One region of the Serinicoccus sp. CNJ-927 genome, then DNA from elsewhere that is predicted to be linked to it. Evidence: riboswitches for the same ligand, from Rfam matches in the RefSeq annotation. Region 1 holds a riboswitch; the other holds the start of a gene.
The links. Region 1 has a riboswitch for thiamine pyrophosphate ahead of BJF86_RS08000 (YkoF family thiamine/hydroxymethylpyrimidine-binding protein). Riboswitches for the same ligand answer to the same signal wherever they lie in the genome.
Positions count from the first base shown of each region.

Region 2: another riboswitch for thiamine pyrophosphate. It lies ahead of thiM (hydroxyethylthiazole kinase); the one in region 1 lies ahead of BJF86_RS08000 (YkoF family thiamine/hydroxymethylpyrimidine-binding protein).

Region 1 covers NZ_MKKF01000022.1:104,497-111,729, forward strand. The annotation lists gene BJF86_RS07975 (3'(2'),5'-bisphosphate nucleotidase CysQ) at 1-292, opposite strand, end outside; gene cysC (adenylyl-sulfate kinase) at 334-1,410, opposite strand; gene BJF86_RS07985 (energy-coupling factor transporter transmembrane component T family protein) at 1,457-2,260, opposite strand; gene BJF86_RS07990 (ABC transporter ATP-binding protein) at 2,257-4,011, opposite strand; gene BJF86_RS07995 (ECF transporter S component) at 4,008-4,616, opposite strand; gene BJF86_RS08000 (YkoF family thiamine/hydroxymethylpyrimidine-binding protein) at 4,613-5,299, opposite strand; TPP riboswitch at 5,354-5,462, opposite strand; gene cysD (sulfate adenylyltransferase subunit CysD) at 5,569-6,480, shown strand; gene BJF86_RS08010 (sulfate adenylyltransferase subunit 1) at 6,504-7,233, shown strand, end outside.
Region 2 covers NZ_MKKF01000052.1:61,189-68,421, reverse strand. The annotation lists partial or broken gene BJF86_RS19935 (thiaminase II) at 1-295, shown strand, start outside; gene BJF86_RS19415 (hypothetical protein) at 373-684, shown strand; gene thiD (bifunctional hydroxymethylpyrimidine kinase/phosphomethylpyrimidine kinase) at 766-1,629, opposite strand; gene thiE (thiamine phosphate synthase) at 1,626-2,279, opposite strand; gene thiM (hydroxyethylthiazole kinase) at 2,276-3,079, opposite strand; TPP riboswitch at 3,067-3,161, opposite strand; gene BJF86_RS16420 (FAD-dependent monooxygenase) at 3,297-4,472, opposite strand; gene BJF86_RS17750 (TetR/AcrR family transcriptional regulator) at 4,469-5,044, opposite strand; gene BJF86_RS16410 (ABC transporter ATP-binding protein) at 5,169-6,974, shown strand; gene BJF86_RS18060 (glycosyltransferase) at 6,971-7,233, shown strand, end outside.

The DNA of each region.
Region 1 (7,233 bases):
AGTCGTCGCGGGGCACCTCGCTGAACTCGCGGGTCCCGTCGAGCGGGTCGATGATCCACACCCGGTCGGCCGACAGCCGCGCGTGGTCGTCGACCGCCTCCTCGCTGAGGACGGCGTCGCCGGGAGCGCGCTCGGCCAGGGCCGCGGCCAGCACCTCCTGGGAGGCGGCGTCCCCGGCGTCCTTGAGCTCGCGGCCCTCTACGCCGGCTGCGTGCAGCTCGGTGCGCACGGCGAGCAGCCGCTCCCCGGCGAGGTCGGCGAGCTCGCGGGCGAGCTGGTGGTCGTCGGTCATGGTGGTTCCCCTCACGGTGTGGTGGTCGGTGGTGTGGCTGGTCAGTCGGTGATGGCGGGCAGCTCGAGCGCAGCCAGGATCTGGTCGACGAGCGGGTCGACGTCCTGCCCGGTCGTGTCGAGGGTCAGGGTGGCGTCGGTGGGCACCTCGTAGGGCGAACTGATGCCGGTGAAGTCGGGGATCTCGCCGGCGCGGGCACGGGCATACAGGCCCTTGCGGTCGCGGCGCTCGCACTCCTCGAGCGGGGTGGCGACGTGGACGAGGACCAGGCGGCCGCCGCGGCCCTCGACCATGGCGCGCACGTCCTGGCGGGTGCGCTCGAAGGGCGCGATCGGGCTGGCGATCGCGGTCCCGCCGTGCCGCGCGATCTCCGCGGCGACCCAGCCGATCCGGCGGATGTTGGTCTCCCGGTCCTCGGGCGAGAAGCTCAGCCCCGCCGACAGGTGGCGGCGCACGACGTCGCCGTCCAGCAGCGAGACCGCGCGCCCCTGGTCCTCGACGAGCCGGTCGCGCAGCGCCCGGGCGAGGGTCGACTTCCCCGAGCCGGAGAGCCCGCTGAGCAGGACCACGACGCCCTGCCCCTGTCCCTGGTATGCCGCGGGCTCGCCCCGCCCGGTCAGGTCGTGGACGGTGCCGTGGTCGCCGGCCAGGGCAGCCCGCAGCTGCTCGACCCGCTGCTGCCGGTCCGGGGCGGCGAGCCCGACCGGGGCGACGCGCAGGGCATACCCCCCGTCGTCGGTCGCGCGACGCACCGCGCGGACCAGGTCGAGGTCGCGCTGGTTGTCGTCGCCGTCGACCGAGGCCAGCACCACGAGCGTCCGGGTGCCGTCCGGGATCTCGGCCAGGGCGGCCGGGTCGTCCACGAGCGCCGCCGGCAGTTCGACCCCGGCATCGTCGAGGTGCCACCGTTCGAACGGGCGGGAGGAGCGGGCCGACAGCCAGGTGAGGGCGCCGTCCTCGGCCACCTCGGCGACCGGAACCCCCTCGGCGTCCACCACTGTCGCCGTCCCCCGAGGCAGGTCCACCGCGTCGGGCGCGAGCAGCCCAAGGCGCACCAGCTCGAGGTCGTCGAGGAGGGGGACGCCGGGAAAGAGAGGGGCCGGAGATGCTGGTTCCACGAACACGCAGTCTGCCATCCGCCACCGGCGTCCCCCCGGGGGTGCGTCAGCCGAAGAGCGCACCCGGCCCCCGCAGCTGGCCCGACCACGCGCTGAGGACGAGGACGGCGGTCAGGGTGAGGGCGCACACCACCACGAGGACCCAGTCGGCTGCGGTCACGACGACCGGGCGCCACGTCGTCCGGGGCTGCCGGCCCAGCCCTCGGGACTCCAGCGCCTGCGCCATCCGCTCGCCCTTGCGGATCGAGACCACGAGGAGCGAGAAGACGGACCGTGCCAGCGGACCCGCGCGTGACATCCTGCCCGGGTGTCCGGGGTCGCCGGCGCGGACGGCGTGCGCCGCCCTGATGAGGGCCCACTCGCGTGGCATGTCCTGCAGCATCCGGTAGCCCGCCAGCACGGCGTAGGTCAGCCGGGCGTCGAGGCGGGCGTTCTGGTGCAGGCTCGTCATGAGGGCCACCCCGTCGGTGGAGAGGAGGAAACCGATCGCGAGCACGCCGATGAGCAGCGTCCGCGCGGCCAGCGCGGCACCGATCTCGACGCCCTCGACGGTCACCCGGACAGGCAGGTCCTCCCACAGCACGGTGCCGGGGCGCGAGAGCGCGTTGACCACGAAGACGCCCAGCCCGAACAGCAGGAAGGGCACGTGCGCGAGGGCCACCGTCCGGGCGGGCGCCCGGGTCGTGATCAGGACCCCGCCGAGCGCCAGCAGGTAGAGCACCGACGGGGTGAGCGGGTCGAGCATGAACATCGCCGCGACCGAGACCGAGACGAGCACGGCGAGCTTCACGGTGGGGTTCCGGCGGGCGAGCGACGATCCGTCGGCCACGGCCGCCGCGGACCAACTCATCGGCACCCACCCGGGCGGTCCGGCGCAGGGGAGGCGACCGCGACGTTGCGGTCCAGGCCGCGCAGGACCGTCCGCAGATCGGCGGGGCGGTGGTGGACCAGCCAGCCGACGAGGGCGGGGAGCCGCACCCGGGCCCGGTCCAGGACGGCCTCGTCCCCGAGTGCCCGGGCGGTTGGGGCGTCGGTGAGCACCCCGCCCTCGCCCAGCACCAGGACGCGCGTGGCGACCGTCGCCACCAGGCGCAGGTCGTGGCTGGCGAGCACGACCGCACCGCCGCCGGCGGCGACGTCGGCCAGGGTAGAGGCCACGGCGATCGCGTCGCGCCGATCCAGGCCCAGCGTGGGCTCGTCCGCCAGCAGGACCCGGCGCTCGTGCGCCAGCATCGCCGCCAGGCTCACCCGCCGCTTCTCCCCACCGGAGAGGCGGAACGGGTTCTGGTCGGCGAGGTGCTCGAGCCGGTGCCGCCGCAGCTGACGGTCGACGACGCCGTCCAGGCCCCCGTCGGTGACGGCTCGTAGACCGTGCGCGACCTCCGCCCGCACGCTGCTCGCCACGAACTGGTGCTCGGGGTTCTGGAACACCAGGCCCGGACGTGGCCCGGCGACCCCGCCCGCGGCGGGCGGCAGCAGACCGGCCAGCGTCAGCAGCAGGGTCGTCTTGCCGACCCCGTTGGCGCCGAGTACGGCGACCACCTCGCCGGGGCGCACCTGCAGGTCGACCCCCGCCAGCACCGGCCTCGCCGCAGGCTCTCGACGTCGCCGAGCAAGAGTCGTGCGCGCCACCGCCAGGCCGGAGGCGCTCAGCAGGACGGCGTCGTCCGTCCGGGCCGCAGGATGGAGGGGGTCCGGCACGGGCGCGGGGCCTGCCTCCTCCGCCCCCTGGTCGGCCAGCCGCTCCAGCAGCGCGACGTTGTCGGCGTGCGCGAGGCCCCCGGCCGCACCCGTGAGCGCACGGAGCTCGGTCTCCAGCGGCAGCCAGCAGCCCATGGCGTGCAACCGTGGGCCGTGCAGCGCGAGCACGTCCTCGGTCGGACCGTCGGCGGCAACCCGCCCGGACTCGTCGAGCACGACCGCCCGCCCCGGCAGCGCGGCGACGCCCCGGTCACCGGCCCACTCGTCGAGGCGGTGCTCGACGAGGACCGTCGCTGCCCCCTGGCGGCCGACGACACGTGACAGTGCGGCGCGCACCGCCCCGACGCCGTCACCGTCCAGCATGGAGGTCGGCTCGTCCAGCAGCAGCACCTGCGGCCGGGTGACCGTCGCGGCCGCCAGAGCGACCCGCTGCGACTCGCCGCCGGAGAGCTGCGACGTCGCGCGGGCACGGAGGTGCGCGACGCCGACCATCTCCAGGGCGGCGTCGATCCGCGCGTCGATCTCTCCCGGTTCGACGGCGTCGTTCTCCATCGGCAGCGCCAGCTCCTGCTCGACGACCGGCAGGCACACGCCGGCGGAGGGGTCCTGCGCGAGCACGCCCAGGTGCCGGGACCGCTCGACCACGGTCGTGTCGCCGGTCGGTGTGCCGGCGACCGTGACCTCACCCTCGACCTGCGCGGGCACGGTATGCGGCACGACGCCCGTGACGGTGTGCAGCACGGTCGACTTCCCCGAGCCGGAAGGCCCCAGGAGCACGACCTGCTCACCCGGGGCCAGCCGCAGCGAGACGTCCCGGAGGACGGGGTCCCGGCGTGCCGCGAAGGTGACGGAGACACCGGCGAGCCGGACCACCGCACCGGCGGGTGATGCTCCCGTCACGACTCCTCACGCGCCTGACCGACGGCGAAGTTGTCGACCACCCCGGTGCGGACCAGGGCGTCCACGAGCACCTTGGCCAGCAGCCCCCCGAGGACGACGCCGGAGACGCACTGCACCATGAGGCGCAGCAGGAAGATGTCCTGCCCGTACCACCCCGAGCGGAAGGCGCTGAAGAAGAAGACCAGCCCGGCTCCCAGCAGGCCCGAGAGCGCGAAGACCGTCCACCCCCAGCGCCGGTACCGGGTGAGCGCGAAGGCGAGCTCGCTGCCCGCGCCCTGGATGGTGGCCGCGAGGACCAGCGTCGGACCCACGGGCGACCCGAGGAAGACCACCTCGATGACCGAGGCGAGGATCTCGGCCAGGACGCCGGCTCCGGGACGGCGGGTGATCGCCAGGGCGATGGGGGCCACGAGGAGCCAGCCGCCGAGCAGCACGTGCTGGGCGAGGTCGCCGGCGGGTCCCATGAGCACGGCGAGCCCGTTCCACGCCTGCACGAGCGCCCAGTAGACGAAGCCGAAGACCACGCCGAGCACCACCATGAGCACCAGGTCCTTCATCGCCCACGTCGTGCGGCGCCCGTCGGTCACCGGTGCGGGAGAGCTCATCGCTCCTCCTGCACCGGGGTGGGGGAGCCGACGGACAGGGTCAGGTGGGTGACGACGTGGGGCACCGTGGCGCCCACCCGCGCCCAGGCGTCGACCGCCGTGGCGACGACCTGGGAGAGGTCACCGGCGAGCCTCGTCGCGTAGTGGCGCGGCGCCACCGCGACCCCGTCGCGCCGGGCGGTCGCGATGGCCTCCTCGATGTGGCTCATGTGGGCGCCCGCACCGCCGTCGCCGTCGAGCAGTGGGTAGAGCGACCACTGGGCCACAGCCGGCAGCTCGCCCGGAACGAGGACCACCGGGGCGGCGCCCGGGAGGCGGGTCGTGGTGAGGTCGCACGACGCCTCGCCGGGGCAGCCGCGCGAGAGGAGCACGTGCGCGACGACGTGCCCGCCGGCGCTGCGGCGTGAGGCCGCCGTGACGAGGGCCGCCAGGTAGGAGGCCAGCCGCTGCTCGCCGGGAGCAACGGTCGCACCGACGTAGGTGCTGACGTCGTCGGTCTCGATGGTGAGGCCCTCTGTCAGTCCCGCGGCGTCGACGTCGTCGAGCGCCCCGAGGATGACCTCGACGAACCGGTCGGTGTGCGGGTGCACGCTGAGCCGCATGCCGACCCCGATCTCGGCGGGGCCGAGCTCTGTCGGTGCCGGCTGCGGGGCATGCCCGGTCTGCGCTGGGGTGGTGCTCATCCTGGTCCTCCTGTGCGAAGGACCCACGGGTCGGTCGAGACGCGCCGTCGACGAACGACGGCGGGTGCCCTGCTCCCTACGCCGGTACGAACCGGATCAGGTGGACGGGTCTGCGGGCCTTCCGCACTCTCAGCGCCGTCTCGGCGCTCCCCGGGGGTCGAGCACGAACCTAGCAGCCCGGGCGGAGGACCGCAGGGGCGACGATGCGGGATATCTCCCCGTCGTCCGATATCGTGCTGGCGCAGCATCCGTAGGGGAAAGGCGCAGGTGTGACAGTCGACGGCAGCTACCGACTCTCCCAGCTCGACGAGCTGGAGGCAGAGTCGATCCATATCTTCCGCGAGGTCGCGGCCGAGTTCGAGAAGCCGGTGCTGATGTTCTCCGGCGGCAAGGACTCGATCGTCATGCTCCGGCTCGCGGAGAAGGCGTTCTACCCCGCCAAGGTGCCCTTCCCGGTGCTCCAGGTCGACACCGGCTACGACTTCCCCGAGGTCCTGGCCACCCGCGACCGCTGGGTCGACCGGCTCGGGGTGCGGCTGCACGTCGCCTCGGTCGAGCAGGCGATCAAGGACGGCATCGTCGTCGACGACGGCAAGACGCCCCGCAACCGGCTGCAGATCGGCACGCTGCTCAACGCCATCGAGGAGGAGGGCTACACCGCCGCCTTCGGTGGCGGCCGCCGTGACGAGGAGAAGGCTCGCGCCAAGGAGCGCGTCTACTCCCACCGTGACGAGTTCGGCCAGTGGGACCCGAAGAACCAGCGACCCGAGCTGTGGAGTCTCTACAACGGGCGGATCCACGAGGGCGAGCACATGCGCGTCTTCCCGCTGTCCAACTGGACCGAGCTGGATGTCTGGGACTACATCCGCCGTGAGGCGATCGACATCCCCTCGATCTACTACGCGCACCAGCGCCGGGTCTTCGAACGGAACGGCATGCTCTTCACCGAGAGCGAGTTCAACCCGCTGCGTGCCGGCGAGACCGTCACCGAGCGCACCGTCCGCTTCCGCACCGTCGGCGACCTGACGCTCACCGGCTGCCTGGAGTCGGACGCCGACGACCTGGACAAGATCATCGAGGAGGTCGCGGCCTCCCGCATCACCGAGCGCGGCGCCACTCGTGGTGACGACAAGTTCTCCGAGGCTGCCATGGAGGATCGCAAGAAGGAGGGCTACTTCTGATGAGCACGGGCACCGAGACCGGGATGGACCTGCTGCGCTTCGCGACCGCAGGCTCGGTGGACGATGGCAAGTCGACGCTCATCGGGCGGCTGCTGCTGGACAGCAAGGCGATCTTCGAGGACCAGCTGGAGTCGGTCGAGAAGACCTCCAAGGACAAGGGCTTCGACTACACCGACCTCGCGCTGCTCACCGACGGGCTGCGCAGCGAGCGGGAGCAGGGCATCACCATCGACGTGGCCTACCGCTACTTCGCGACGCCACGGCGCAAGTTCATCATCGCCGACACCCCGGGCCACGTGCAGTACACCCGCAACATGGTCACCGGTGCCTCGACCGCCGACCTGGGCCTGGTGCTGGTGGACGCCCGGCAGGGCATGACCGAGCAGTCGCGTCGTCACGCGGTCATCCTGTCGATGCTGCGGGTGCCGCACCTGGTGCTCGCGGTCAACAAGATGGACCTCGTTGGCTACTCGGAGGAGCGGTTCCGGGAGATCGAGGCCGAGTTCACGGCCTTCGCGCGCAAGCTTGACGTGCCCGACCTCACGGTCATCCCGATCTCGGCGCTGCAGGGCGACAACGTCGTCTCGCGCAGCGAGAACATGGACTGGTATGAGGGCAGCAGCCTGCTGCACCACCTCGAGCACGTCTACATCGGCTCCGACCGCGAGATGCGTGACGTCCGGTTCCCGGTGCAGTATGTCGTGCGCCCGAAGTCGGACGAGTTCCACGACTACCGCGGGTATGCCGGTCAGG
Region 2 (7,233 bases), on a different contig from region 1:
CGCCGCCGAGCAGCGCGAGCGCTGCGACCACCTGTTCCAGGCCTTCTACGACCATCCCTACCTGCGCTCGCTCGCCGACGGCGGCGCCAGCCGGGAGAGTGTGCTGCACTACGTGGCTCAGGACCACGCATACCTCACCGCCTTCATGCGCGGCTATGGGCAGGGCATCGCGCTGAGCCCCGACCGGGAGTGGGTGGCTTGGTTCCGTGACCAGATCACCTTCCTGCTTGAGGATGAGACACATCCCCACCATGTGCTGTGCGCGGCCTTCGACGTCGACTACGCGTCCGTCACCGCCGCCCGGATGGCGCCGACCGCCCAGGCCTACATCAACCACATGATGCTGGCCGGGCGTGACAGCTGGGGGTGCTCATGGCGGCGCTCGCACCCTGCCCGTGGACCTACATCTGGGCAGCCCAGCGGCAGCAGGCGGAGGCTCCCGTGGCGGCGGACAACCCGTTCCGGGGGTGGTGGGAGTTCTACGCCGACGCGGGGGAGATCCTGCAGGACTTCACCGACCGCATGGACCGGCTCGCCGAAGAGGCCGGCCCGGCTGAGCGGGCGAGGATGGCCCAGGCATTCGAGGACAGCTGCCACCTCGAGATCAGATTCTGGCAGATGGCCTGGACCCAGGAGACCTGGGAGGACTCGCTGAGCCTCGGGCGGGCGGTCGCTCTGACCTGACCGGCGCTCATCGGGGAGGGACGCGCCGACTGGCCGCCGCATACCGTGCGGCCGGTTGGCGCATACCGTGCGGCCGGTCCGTCAGGGGTGGTGGTGCTGTCGCCAGGCGTGGTGCACGGGGCCGGGGCCGTGGCCGATGGCGAGGTCCCGGCCGTGCTCCAGCGCGCCGGTGAGCCAGTCCTTGGCGTCGGTCACGGCCTCGATCCAGGTGTCGCGCACGGGGACCAGCGCGGTGATCGCCGAGGAGAGGGTGCAGCCGGTCCCGTGGGTGTGGGGGGTGTCGACGCGCGGGGTGCGCAGCTCGGTCAGGCCGTCGGCGTCGGCCCAGACGTCCACCGCGTCGCCGCCGAGGTCGGCCGCGTCGCTGTCGAGGTCGACCGCGCCGTGCGCCTGCTCAGCACCAAGGTGGCCGCCCTTGAGCAGGACCCGCTCGGCACCGAGGCCGCGCAGCGCGAGCGCCTGGTCGCGCATCGTCGCCACGTCACCCGCCTGGGCCTCCGGGTCGAGGCCGAGGAGCACGGCCGCCTCGGGGAGGTTCGGGGTGATCGCGGCCACGTGCGGCAGCATCGAGCGCACCTCCTCGATCGCGTCCTCGTCGAGCAGACGGGAGCCCGCGGTCGAGACCATGACCGGGTCGAGCACCACGCGCGGCAACGAACCCGACCGGCACAGGTCGCCCACGGTGCGCGCCACCTCCGCGGTGCCGAGCATGCCGATCTTGGTCGCAGCGACGTCCAGGTCCGCCACCAGGGTCTCCACCTGCTCCCGCACGAAGGCGGCCGGCACGGGGAGCACCCCGGTCACGCCCTGCGTGCTCTGCGCGGTGAGCGAGGTCAGGACCGCGCAGCCGTAGGCCCCCAGCGCCGCGAAGGTCTTGAGGTCGGCCTGGATGCCCGCGCCACCGGAGGGGTCCGACCCGGCCACGGTCAGCACGATCGTCGTCATCGCGCGGCTCCCACCTGGTCTGCCAGGTCGCGGGCAGCCACCTGCGGGTCGTCGGCCGAGCAGATCCCGCTGACCACCGCCAACCCGTCCACCCCGGTCGCCAGGACCGCCGCGGCCCGGGCGGCGTCGATGCCGCCGATGGCCACGGACGGCAGCGTCGCGGCGGCCACCAGCTCGGCGAGGCCGTCGACCCCGACCGGCGTGGCGTGGTCGACCTTGCTGGGCGTCGCCCACACCGGTCCCAGCCCGAGGTAGTCCACCGTGCCCGCCGGCAGCTCGGCGGCGGCCCGCACCTGCTCCGCGGACGTGCACGACAGCCCGAGGTATGCCGTGTCGCCGAGCATCGCGCGCGCCGCCTCGGGAGCGAGGTCGGACTGGCCGACGTGGGCACCGTCGGCGCCGATGCGCTCCGCGAGGTGGACGCGGTCGTTGACGATGAGGGGGGCGGCAGACCTCGCGCCGTCGAGCGCGCGGCGGGCGAGCAGCCCGAGCGCGACGAACTCCTCGTCCGAGGCGTCCGGGTCGCGCAGCTGGACCACCGTCGCGCCACCCGCCACGGCGGCCCGGATGGTCGTGGAGAGGCCGTGGCGCCGCGTCATACCCGTGTCGGTCACGAGGTAGAGGCTGAGGTCGAGCGGGGCGCGGCTCATGCCAGCCGCACCCGCTCAGCCAGCGTGTCCGCCTCGAGCACGGCGAGTTCGTCCAGCAGCGCCACCGCGAAGCTCCCCGGCCCGGCCGACGCGGCGGCGGCACCGTCCGCGGCCACCGTCAGCGCTGCCGTGGCGGTCGTCGCCGCGAGCAGCGGGTCTGGCTCGACCGCCGCCGCGGCCGCCATGAGGGCGCCGAGCGCGCAGCCGACCCCGGTGACCCGGGTCATGAGTGCGTCACCGTTGTGCACCTCGACCGAGCGGGTGCCGTCGGTGAGCCGGTCCACCGGCCCGCTGACGGCCACCGCGCACCCGTGGCTCCGCGCCAGGGACCGGGCCGTCTCGACGCTGTCGTCCGTGCTGTGCGTGGCGTCGACCCCGCGGCCTCCGGCCCCGCCGCCGAGCGCCAGGATCTCCGAGGCGTTGCCCCGGATGATCGCCGGGGCGGCGGTCTCGAGCAGCTCGCGGGCGAGGCTCGTGCGCCAGGCCAGCCCGGCGGCGACCGGGTCGAGCACCCACGGGGTGGCGACCTCGCGCGCGCCCCGGACGGCGGCGCGCATCGCCTGCGACGTGTCGTCGTAGGGCGTCCCCAGGTTCACCAGCACCCCGCCGGCCACCCGGGCGAAGTCACCGGCCTCGTGCGGGTTGTCGACCATCGCCGGCGCGGCGCCCGCGGCGAGCAGCACGTTGGCGGTGAACGGCGCGACCACGATGTTGGTGAGGCACTGGGTCAGCGGGCTCTGGGTCCGCACCTCCGCCCAGCAGGCGGCGAGGCGGTCGGGGGAGACGGGCGTCTGGCTCATGACGATCCCTTCGCTAGTACGAGCTAGATCAGGTTCGACGGGTGTGATCTCAGCCGCACGTGCGGCACCCCGCGTCGCCCTCGACCCTAGCGCAGAGGTATGCCGAGACCCGCCCGGGGCGGACCCGTCCCGGGCCATCTCGCCTGTCGCCGCCGTCGCGGCCCCGTTCGCGTCGCGGCACCCGCTCGCGTCGCGACCCCCGCTCGCGCCGGGTTCGTCAGTGCGTGGGTGCCCCGCCGATGCTGCGCGCCACCAGTCGGGCGACGAGGGGCAGCCGGGTCGCCCGCACCACCAGCCGACGCAGCACAAGGGCGCTCCGGCCCGTGGGGACGAAGCTGGAGGCGCCCTGGCGAGCACGGTCCTGCACGGGCTCGACCTGCGCGCGCCAGCGCGTCTCGTAGCGGTCGAGCGCCTGGGTCAGGGTGACTGCGGTCACGGGCCGGGTCAGGGTCGCCAGCTCCTGCCCGAGCGCGTGCGCACCGGCGATGGCCAGCGAGGCCCCCTGACCGGCGATGAGCGACACGGCGTGCGCGGCATCACCCATGAGCAGCACCCGCCCGTGCCGCCACCGCGGAGCGATGGCCTGGGCCACCACGTCGACGAAGACGTCGTCCTCCGGCACGCGCGCGATCAGTGCCTCTGCCGCGGGACCGGCCCCGACGAGCTGTTCGCGCAACCAGTCGACGCGGTCCGCGGGCAGCTCGGTGCCCCTGGCCAGCGTGAAGGTGGACACCAGCTCGTCGTCCATGGCGTAGGTGCCCACCTGGCGACCGATCGTGTCGCTCATCTCCACCGTCAGGCCGAGCCGCTCGGAGACCTCGGGTGCCTCGGTGCTGAAGGCGCCGGTGAGGAATCCGAGGTGGCGGACCGCGGCATCGGGGAAGAGCTGCGCCCGGGTGGGTGAGTGCAGTCCCTCGCAGATGAGCACCAGGTCGGCGTCGAGCTCGGTGCCGTCGTCCAACCGGACCCGCGCCACATCCTCCTGGTCCCTGAGGTCCGCCATCTCCGCGACGTCCGCGACGGTGCGCCCGAAGTGCACCCGGGCCCCCTCGGGGAGGGTGGAGCGCAGCGCCTCCTCGAGGCCGCCGCGGGTGATCGACAGGAAGCGACCACCCTGCAGCTCGGCGAAGGCCGCCAACGGCAGCTCGCCGCTCGAGCGGCCGGTGGCCTGCACGAAGCGGGCCGCGCGATAGACGCGGCCGCGGGCGCTGATCGCGTCGAGTACGCCGAGCTCCTCGGCGGCGGCATACCCGGGCCCGAACAGATCCAGGGTGTAGCCCTCGGTGCGCGGCCCGGGCGCCACCTCGACGAGGTCGACCTGCCAGCCCAGCGACGTCAGCGCGTGTGCCACGGCGAGCCCGCTGATGCCCGCTCCACTGACCACAGCTCTCATCGGGAGTCCTTCCTGGTGAGCTCGACGAGGTGTGCCATGGCCTCGGCCACGGGGAAGTCCGGGTCCACGCTCCGGTGGAGCACGAGGCCCTCGATCCCGGCGACCAGGGCCGCGGCCCGGCTCCGCGCCGCAGCAGGCGGGTGTCCGACGTCGCGCAGCCGCTCCTCGAGGAGCGCGCGCAGCTCCCGGACGATCTGTCTGACCAATCCGGCGACCTCCGGGTCGCGGACAGCGGCGAGATAGGTCTCGGCGACCAGCATCGACGAGGGGTCACGGGTGAAGTCGGGGGAGTCGACCGTCGCGCCGTAGGCCAGCAGCCCCGGCTCCAGATCGGGGAGGGCGGCGGCGAAGGACGCCAGAGACAGCCGCAGCGAGGCGGTGGCGGCGTGCCGGCGCAGCTCCTCGGCCGAGGAGAAGTGGTAATGCACGACTCCGGGCCGCACCTGGGCCCGCTCCGCGACCGAGCGCACGCTGACCCGGCCCCAGCCCTCCTCGGCGATGAGGGCCGCGGCCGCCTCGAGCAGGGCCTCCCGGGTGCGCTCGCCCCGGGCAGCTCGTCCGTCAGCGGTCATGTCGCGAGCGTACCAAAAATTGGACGAACGACCAAATAGATCACCGGGGCGCCACGGGCCATCGGAAGCGGGCTGCGGTGCGGTGCCCCGGCGACAGCCCAGGTCACGGCTACGCTGGACGGCGATGCTCGCTCTGTGGCGCACCGTCCGCCAGCTCCTGACGGTCCTGCCCCCCGGCACCAGCCGCTTCATCATCGGCTTCGCGGTGCTGCAGAGCCTGCTCGCCGTCCTCGACGTCGCGGCCCTCGGCCTGCTCGCGGTCGTGCTCACCCCCATGCTCACCCAGCGCAGCGCGACGCTCCCGGTCCTGGGCATCGAGCTGTCCGAGCCGGTCGAGTTCGGGATCGTGCTGCTCGTCGTCGGCGGACTGATCATCACCAAGTCGGTCTTCGCGATCCTGCTGCAGTGGTGGGCGACGCGGCGGTTCGCGCGCTTTGAGCAGGCCCTCGGTGCCCAGCTGCTGGAGACCACCTTCCGTGCACCGTGGGCCGAGCGGCTGCGCCGCAACTCCACCGACCTGGTCCGCTCCACCGACGTCGGGGTCGGGGCGACGGTGGCCGGGGTCATCATCCCGTTCTGCCAGCTCTCGGGTGAGGTCTTCACCTTCCTCGCCGTGCTCGTGGTGCTCCTCGTGGCCCAGCCGGTGCTCGCGACGGCCACGATCCTCTACTTCGGCCTCGTGGCCTTCGCGCTCTACCGCGTCGTGCTGCGGCGGGCGGTGCAGGCCGGCAAGGACAACCGCAACTACTCCGCCCGCGCGGTGCGCCTCGTGACCGAGATGGTGCACTCGCTCAAGGAGGTCACGCTCCGGGACAAGTCGCAGGAGGTCGCCACCGTCGTGCTCCGGGCCCGGCGCCGCGCCTCGCAGGCGCGAGCCAACCAGACCTTCCTCGGTGCCGTCCCGCGCTACGTCCTCGAGTCAGCGCTCATCGGCGGTCTGGTGCTGGGCGGCGCGATCGGGTGGCTGCAGGACGGGGTGCCCGGCGCGTTCACCGCCATCGCGCTCTTCGGGGTGGCCGGCTTCCGGCTCGTGCCCTCGCTGACCCGCTTCCAGACGATCATGGGGCAGACGGCTGCCAACATCCCGTTCGCGACCCAGGTCCTGGAGGAGATCGACCGTGGCCGCCGGTATGCCGAGGCGGACCGGACGGGAGGCAACGCGCCGCTGCCGGACGACGCGCGCACGTTGCGCCTGGACGGCGTGACGTTCAGCTATCCGGACGCCGCGGAGGCGGCCGTGCGCGACGTCTCCCTCACCCTGCGGTTCGGCGAGACCCTCGCGCTCGTCGGGGCGTCCGGCTCGGGCAAGTCGACCCTCGTCGACCTCGTCCTCGGCCTGCTGCAGCCGGACTCCGGGCAGATCCTCGTCGACGAGCAGCCGCTGCCGGACGTCCTCAAGGCCTGGCGGTCCCGCGTGGGCTACGTGCCGCAGGACGTCGCGCTCTTCGACGCCTCGGTCGCGCGCAACGTCGCGCTCTCCTGGGACGACGACGGCATCGACGAGGACCGCGTCCGCCGCGCCCTGGAGCGGGCGCAGCTGCTGGAGGTCGTCGAGGCCCGGCCCGACGGCATCCACGCGCCCGTGGGGGAGCGCGGGCTGGCCCTGTCCGGGGGGCAGCGCCAACGGCTCGGGGTCGCGCGCGCCCTCTACACCGACCCGCTCGTGCTCGTCATGGACGAGGCCACCTCGGCGCTCGACACCTCCACCGAGCGGGCGGTGACCTCGGCCATCCGCGAGCTGCACGGCCAGGTGTCCGTCATCGTCGTAGCGCACCGGCTGGCGACCATCCGGCACAGCGAGCAGGTCTGCTTCATGGACCGCGCCGAGCTGGTCGCCACCGGCACCTTCGACGAGGTCGTCGCGCAGGCTCCCGACTTCGCCGTGCAGGCGGCGCTCGCCGGCCTCGCGGACGAGAGGAAGGACTCGTGAGCCCCCAAGGACCCCGTCTGCCATCGGTCGAGGGCCGGGCTCCGCGCGTCGCGCTGCTCGTCTACAACGACGCCCACGCCGACTCCCGCGTCATCAAGACCGCCGAGAGCCTGCGGGCTGCCGGTGCGCAGGTCCGGATCTTCGCCGTCGCGCGGGCCGGCTATCCCGAGGGCCCGGGGGTCGTGGGCGACGCGATCGAGGTATGCCGTGCCCGCGAGTTCGCGCTCGCGCGCCAGGCCCCCTGGCTGCTCGATCTGGC